Regions from separate parts of the Ensifer sp. ENS11 genome, predicted to be linked through region 1. Evidence: predicted binding sites of a transcription regulator. Region 1 holds the regulator's gene; the other holds the start of a gene.
The links. The regulator PhoB, encoded in region 1, activates phosphate uptake and scavenging genes when phosphate is short. The targets are predictions, from matches to a motif close to TGTCATNNANCTGTCAT.
Positions count from the first base shown of each region.

Region 2: a site for PhoB is predicted at 1,861-1,877, ahead of IB264_RS16550 (DUF1045 domain-containing protein). Genes of this name have one in related genera too.

Region 1 covers NZ_JACVAN010000001.1:444,558-448,406, forward strand. Annotated here, with positions in the region: gene pstB (phosphate ABC transporter ATP-binding protein PstB) at 1-613, shown strand, start outside; gene phoU (phosphate signaling complex protein PhoU) at 670-1,380, shown strand; gene phoB (phosphate regulon transcriptional regulator PhoB) at 1,684-2,367, shown strand; gene IB264_RS02215 (GcrA family cell cycle regulator) at 2,536-3,057, opposite strand; gene IB264_RS02220 (aspartate aminotransferase family protein) at 3,479-3,849, shown strand, end outside.
Region 2 covers NZ_JACVAN010000007.1:287,058-290,906, reverse strand. Annotated here, with positions in the region: gene phnE (phosphonate ABC transporter, permease protein PhnE) at 1-308, shown strand, start outside; gene phnE (phosphonate ABC transporter, permease protein PhnE) at 318-1,835, shown strand; gene IB264_RS16550 (DUF1045 domain-containing protein) at 1,962-2,669, shown strand; gene IB264_RS16545 (alpha-D-ribose 1-methylphosphonate 5-triphosphate diphosphatase) at 2,671-3,810, shown strand; gene phnN (phosphonate metabolism protein/1,5-bisphosphokinase (PRPP-forming) PhnN) at 3,807-3,849, shown strand, end outside.

The DNA of each region.
Region 1 (3,849 bases):
GCTGAACCGCATGAACGACACCATCGAGAACTGCCGCGTCACCGGCAAGATCACGCTCGATGAAGACGACATCTACGACCCGACGATCGACGTCGTGGAACTGCGAGCCCGCGTCGGCATGGTGTTCCAGAAGCCGAACCCGTTCCCGAAGTCGATCTACGACAACGTCGCCTACGGCCCGCGCATCCACGGGCTTGCCCGCACCAAGTCTGAGTTCGACGAAGTCGTCGAGACCAGCCTGCAGAAGGCTGGTTTGTGGAACGAGGTGAAGGATCGCCTGCAGGAGCCGGGCACCGGTCTTTCGGGCGGCCAGCAGCAGCGTCTGTGCATCGCGCGCGCCGTTGCCGTCAGCCCTGAAGTGATCCTGATGGACGAGCCCTGTTCGGCGCTCGATCCGATCGCGACGGCCAAGGTCGAGGAACTGATCCACGAGCTGCGTACCAACTTCACGATCGTCATCGTCACCCACTCGATGCAGCAGGCGGCGCGTGTTTCGCAGCGCACTGCCATGTTCCACCTCGGCAATCTTGTCGAGGAGAACGACACCGACAAGATGTTCACCAATCCGGATGACCAGCGTACCCAGGACTACATCATGGGCCGGTTCGGTTGATGGCCGAAGCTCCTCTTCACCCCGTTTCCTGAACGCGCCCGCAAGGATCGAAGACTATGTCCATGCACATAATGTCCGCCTACGACGAAGAACTGAAATATCTCACGCGCCGCATCTCCGAGATGGGCGGGCTTGCCGAGCAGATGGTGGGCGAATCCGTTCGTGCGCTTGTCAATTCTGACCTCGCCTTGGCGCAGAAGGTGATCTCCGACGACACCATCCTCGATGAAGCCGAACGCCAGATCGGCGAAAAGGCAATCGTCACCATCGCCAAGCGCCAGCCCGTTGCTGCCGACCTGCGCGAGATCATGGGATCGATCCGCATCGCGTCCGATCTGGAGCGCGTCGGCGACCTCGGCAAGAACAACGCCAAGCGTGTCATCGCGGTTGCCGGCTCCGGCATCCCGCGCAAGCTGGCGCGCGGTCTCGAACACCTGGCAGAGCTTGCGCTGGTGCAGCTCAAGGAAGTCCTCGACGTCTACGCTTCCCGCTCGCCGGAGAAGGCCAACAGCATCCGCGAGCGCGACGAGGAGATCGACGCGATCTACACCTCGCTGTTCCGCGAGCTGCTCACCTACATGATGGAAGATCCGCGCAACATCACGCCCTGCACGCATCTTCTCTTCTGTGCCAAGAACATCGAGCGTATCGGCGACCACGCCACCAATATCGCCGAGACGATCTACTACATGGCGACGGGCGCGCAGCCGGAAGGCGAGCGTCCGAAGGACGACAATACGTCGACGCTGGGTGCCGTGAAGGACTAACGCATGTCGCGCAAAAGTGCGCAGCGGTTTTGCGATAACGACATGTGCAAAAACAAGAACTTAAAGCACAACAAGCGCATCTTAGAGATCGCGACGCGCTTTAAGACCCGGATACGTTCGAGTGCCTGCTTATGAACCTGCTCCGGTCGCAGCCCTGGTTGCGGCCCTGCTCTACTGCGTCTGAAGCTATACGTTTTCGCGCGTGCCTATGAAAACGCGCGGAGTGCTCCAGATTCTATATGTTCGAGCATCTCTTTGCGTTCGATCGAACGCGAGACGCTCTGGGTAAGGAGACGTTGCCTGATGTTGCCGAAAATCGCCGTTGTCGAAGACGAAGAGGCGCTGAGTGTCCTGCTGCGTTATAACCTCGAAGCCGAAGGGTTCGATGTTGATACGATCCTGCGCGGAGACGAGGCGGAGATCCGCCTACAGGAGCGCCTCCCGGATCTCCTGATCCTCGACTGGATGCTGCCGGGCGTTTCCGGCATCGAGCTTTGCCGCCGGCTGCGCCAACGTCCGGAAACCGAGCGCCTGCCGATCATCATGCTGACGGCGCGCGGCGAGGAGAGCGAGCGGGTTCGTGGCCTTGCCACCGGCGCCGACGATTATGTCGTCAAGCCGTTCTCGACCCCGGAGCTGATGGCCCGTGTCAAGGCGATGCTGCGGCGCGCCAAGCCCGAGGTCCTCTCGACGCTGCTTCGCTGCGGCGACATCGAGCTCGATCGCGAGACCCATCGCGTGCATCGCCGCACCCGCGAGGTCCGCCTTGGTCCGACGGAATTCCGCCTGCTCGAATTCCTGATGTCGTCGCCGGGCCGGGTGTTCTCGCGCTCGCAACTCCTTGATGGCGTCTGGGGCCACGATATCTATGTCGACGAGCGCACCGTCGACGTGCATGTCGGTCGCTTGCGCAAGGCACTGAATTTCTCGAGCATGCCTGATGTCATCCGCACCGTTCGCGGTGCCGGCTACTCGCTCGAAAGCTGAGCCAGCCGGCCACTGCAGCGCCGCGCATCTTAATGGACGCGCAAAGGTCGCTGTTGCATCTTGAATTGCGGCATGTTTCCTTGAAGCGAATACGAACCAGGGAAACATGCAGCAGCCAATAAAAAAGGGGCCGTGCGGCCCCTTTTCTGCATGTGGTTTTCGGTCGTCTCAGCGAGCGCGACGGCGCTCGGAGGTCGGCTGATAGGCAAGCCGCGCATGGAATGTGCAATAGGGCGAAGCTTCCGGGGAATCGTTGCCGCAGAAGTGGAATTCTTCCTTGAGCGGGTCGCCGATCGGCCATTTGCAGGTGCGCTCGGTCAACTGCGTCAGCTCCAGGCGGCGCGACATTGGCACGACCACATCCGTCTGGATGCGGAAATCCTGTTCGGCGACGAGATCGACTTCGACCTCTTCCTTGAGCACGGTCGCGCCGGCCGCACGGGTAACCGTCCGTGTCGTGACGCGCGAAGCGTAGTTCGGAGCGCGCGGCGCCGAAGTCGGGCGCTGCTTCGGCCGGGTCGCGGCGGTGGTTCCGCCAGCCTTGGCCCTGCCGGGCAGGCTCAGCCGGTGAACCTTGCCGATGACCGCATTGCGGCTGACGCCGCCGAGCTGTGCCGCGATCTGGCTCGCGCTCAGGCCCTCGGACCAAAGCTTCTTCAGTTTTTCCACCCGCTCGTCAGTCCAGTTCATTTCTGCACTCTCCGTTCTCAGCGTTGGCGATGACAGAATCTCTCACCACGCTCCGGACAGGCTCCGGAGCTGCAACGCGATAACACTTTTGGTGACTAGGCCCGCCGCATGCGTCTAGTAATTGAACATTAACCTACTGACCGGCGGACTCCGTGGCAAGAGTCCCGCGAATCGCGCCGAATCGATTTCTTGGTTTTCCCCAACTTGCTCGGTGGGCGTTGCATTTTTGCAAGCCCCGTCGCGTGATTTTTTCGTCGCATGGATCAGACCCGTCCGACCGCACTGCAAAGCTTGGTTTTGTTGACATTGCGCTGCGAAATAGGAATAGTGCCTGCGCCGCCGCAAGGCGGCATTTTTAATTTTTTGCCGCGCTCAACAGGGGCTCGGATCGATGCCGATAGCAATGAAGGAGAGGCTCGCCATGACTGCAACCACGCCGCTTTACGACACCTACATGCGTGCGCCGTTGCGTTTCGAGCGAGGAGAGGGCGTCTGGTTGATCGCCGAAGACGGCTCGCGCTATCTCGACTTCGCCGCCGGCGTCGCCGTCAACTCGCTTGGCCATGCGCATCCGCATCTGGTCGAGGCGTTGAAGGCGCAGGCCGAGAAGGTCTGGCACCTGTCCAACCTTTATGAGGTCCCCGGCCAGGAGAGCCTTGCACGCCGGCTGACGGCCGTCACCTTCGCCGATCGTGTCTTCTTCACCAACTCGGGTGCCGAGGCGCTCGAATGCGCGATCAAGACTGCGCGTCGCTACCACTATGCCAAGGGCAATCCGGAGAAGTTCCACAT
Region 2 (3,849 bases), on a different contig from region 1:
GCCTGCGCGCCGCCGGTGGCAACTGGATCGAACGCGTCTGGTTCGGCATGGTGCCGCAGGTGCTGCCCAACTTCGCCAGCTATTTCCTGCTTCGCCTCGAGATCAACGTACGCGCCTCGACCATCATCGGCGCAGTTGGCGGCGGCGGGATCGGCGAGTTGCTGCGTCTGTCGATCGGCCAGGGCCATCAGGCAAAGACACTGGCGATCGTCATCCTGCTGTTTGCAACGATCTTCGCCGTCGACCAGTTTTCCGCATGGCTGCGCCGTCGCCTCGTCGGCGACCAGGCCTTCCAGCTTGCCCAGTAGGTGCGCATCATGACCTCCACGACCAGATTAAGCGCTCTCGAAATGGATGCGATCGCATCGCGTCACCCGCACTTGCTGCAGGGCTCCTCGAACAAGCGCCTGCGCACGATTGTCATCAGTGTCGGCCTCGTCGCTTACCTCATCTTCAGCTGGTGGTTCTTTTCGATCGGGCATGTTCTGGGCAACGCCAATTGGGGCATTGCCGGGACCTATCTCGCGGATTGGGTCTCCTACGAGGTTCGGCCCGAGATCAAGATCGCCCGCGACAAGACGATGACGCTCGATTACCAGCGCAACTCGCCGCTTGGGCCAAATCCGAATCCGGCATGGGTGGAACTCGACAAGGAAACCGTGACCCGAAAAGTCGAATTACCCGCTGCAACCGCACAGACTGCAAAGCCCAAGACGACGTCATCCTTCAGCTTCATGGCGCCGGGTTCAGCGCTCGGCGCGGCCAATACGCCAAGTGAGCAGAACCGCGTCGAAATGCGGACCGAGGAAATCATCACCAGGGCCGTCATCACCTATGACAGGTCGACGAAGATCGAAATTGCCGACGGACTCGTCAAGGCAACCCATCGTGGCGAGACGCTGACGATGGCCGTCGATGGCCAGGACACGGTAACCCCTCAGGGTGCCCTCCCCGCCTGGGCCACGCAGAAACGCCCGGGCGAGAAGATCACGCTCGCCTTTGGTGCAACTGGTTGGGCCGACGTCGAAGGTGACGACATCTCGATCCGCAATCGCTTCTTCGGCTGGGCCAATTTCCTCTTCGACGTCCACTCACCGTTCTTCGGCAAGGGCTATGGCGATATATTTTCGTTGATCACGAGCGGCGAGCGCATCGAACCCACGCGCTCGAACCTGTCGCTTGCCTGGAACAACATCCTCTACAACGCCGAATGGCAGCATCTGGATGTGTGGACCAAACTGCTGCAGACCGTGGTCATGGCCTTCGTCGGCACGCTTTTTGCCTCGCTGGTCGCGTTCCCGCTCTGCTTCCTGGCGGCGCGCAACATCACCCCGAATTTCCTGACGAACCAGCTCGCCAAGCGCTTCTTCGATTTCCTGCGTTCGGTGGACATGTTCATCTGGGCATTGTTCTTCACGCGCGCCTTTGGCCCGGGACCGCTTGCCGGCATGTCCGCAATTTTCTTCACCGACACCGGCACCTTGGGCAAGCTCTACTCCGAGGCTTTGGAGAACATCGACGACAAGCAGCGCGAAGGCGTAAAATCCGTCGGCGCCACCCCGCTTGCCGTGCAACGCTTCGGCGTCCTGCCGCAGGTCCTGCCGGTATTCGCCAGCCAGGCGCTCTATTTCTGGGAATCCAACACGCGTTCGGCAACGATCATCGGCGCTGTCGGCGCCGGTGGCATCGGCCTGAAACTCTGGGAAGCGATGCGTACCAACTCCGATTGGGAAAATGTCGCTTATATGGTGCTTCTCATCTTGCTGGTCGTGTTTATTTTCGACAGCATCTCGAACGCCTGCCGCTCGCGACTGATGGGGCAGAAGGCTCATTGACGAGAAGAATTTTTTGCACCGCGGCCATCATGATGTTGTCATGGAAATCGGCTAGCTGCGCATCGCATCCCGCGAACAATCGACCCGCCGTTCCGGCGGGCCGGTCGATACAAGAAAGTGAAGACCGTGCGTTATGCAATCTACTTCGCGCCGCCGGCAGACGACCGGCTGTCGCAGACGGCGGCCCGTTGGCTCGGCCGTGATGCCTTTACCGGCGAGACCAATGAACTTTCAGCGTTAGGCAGCCTTGATGCCGCCACGCGACATGCACTGACTGCCGACCCGCGACGCTACGGCTTTCACGGCACTCTCAAGGCCCCCTTCACACTTGCCGAAGACCGCAGCGAAGCCGAGCTGGTCGCAGCCTTCGAAACGTTTGCCGACAATGTTGAACCCTTCGAGATCCCTCAACTCACGCTCCTTCAGCTTGGCCCGTTCTTCGCGCTGGTTTCCGCGACCCACTGCGAGGCGTTGCAGGAATTCGCGGCGCAGGCCGTGCAAACCTTCGAGCCGTTTCGGGCGCCGTTGTCGGACGTGGACATGGCGCGACGCAACCCGGACAAGCTTCCGGAGCGGCAGAGGGAATACTTGAGAAAGTGGGGATACCCCTATGTTTTCGAAGAATTTCAGTTTCACCTGACGCTGACCGGGCCGGTACCCGGCGAGACAGCGAAACCAATGCGGACCGTGCTTGAGAGCACCTTTGCTGATCACATCGGCAAGCCGCTTCACGTCACGTCAGTTGCGCTCTTCGTCGAGCCGCACCGTGGCGCACCGTTCCTGGTCCATTCCCTGCTGCCGCTCCGCGGCGCGACACAACGAAAGATCGCATGAGATGAGCAAAGAACAAGTCCTGACCAATGCCCGCATCGTTCTCGAGGACAGTATCCTCGACGGCTCGGTGCTGATCCGCGACGGCAAGATCGCCGATATCTCTCATGGCACGACCAACACTGGTGAAGACTTCGAAGGCGACTACCTTCTGCCTGGCCTCATCGAGCTGCACACCGACCACCTTGAGGCACATTACTCGCCGCGGCCCGGCGTTCGCTGGTTGAAGATCGCCGCGATCCAGGCACACGACGCACAGGTCGTCACGTCTGGCATCACCACCGTATTCGACTGCCTGCGCCTTGGTTCGGACGAAGACGGCGGTTTCCAGAAGGGCGAAATGCGCAGCATGGCGGACGCGCTGGCCCAGGCCAAGCAGGAAGGCCGCCTGCGCGCCGACCATCTGATCCACCTGCGCTGCGAGGTTTCGACATCGGACGTGCTCGATCACTACGAGGACTTCCAGAACGATCCGCAGGTCAAGCTCGTCTCGCTGATGGACCACGCGCCGGGGCAGCGCCAGTTCCAGACGATGGACCAGTACACGCTCTACTACAAATCCAAGCGCGGCCTGTCGGACGCCGAATTCGGAAAATTCGTTGAACGTCAGCAGGCGCTTTCGGCGAAGTATGCCGGCCCGCACCGCGATGCGCTCGCCAAGGCCTGTGCTGAGCGCGGCATTACCATCGCCAGCCACGACGACGCCACGATCGCCCATGTCGACGAATCTATCAGCTACGGCATCAAGCTCGCCGAGTTCCCGACCAGCTTCGAAGCGGCGGAAGCCTCCCATCGCGCCGGTCTTAGTGTGCTGATGGGCGCGCCCAACATCGTGCGCGGCAAGTCGCATTCGGGCAATATCGCCGCCCGTGACCTTGCCGACCGCGGCGTGCTCGACGTGCTTTCGTCCGATTATGTGCCCTTCAGCCTGATCCACGCGCCGTTCGTGCTCGCCGATGAGCTTGAAGCCATCGACCTGCCGAAGGCGATCGCCATGGTCAGCACCACCCCTGCCCGCACCGTCGGCCTCGACGATCGTGGCCGGATTGCCGTCGGCTTGCGCGCCGACATCGCGCGTGTCCACAGGCAGGAAGGTATTCCAGTGGTGCGTTCGGTCTGGCGCGAAGGTCGGCGTGTCGCATGAGCCAGCTCGAACTTAGGCGTGGCGCGCTTGTCGTCGTCG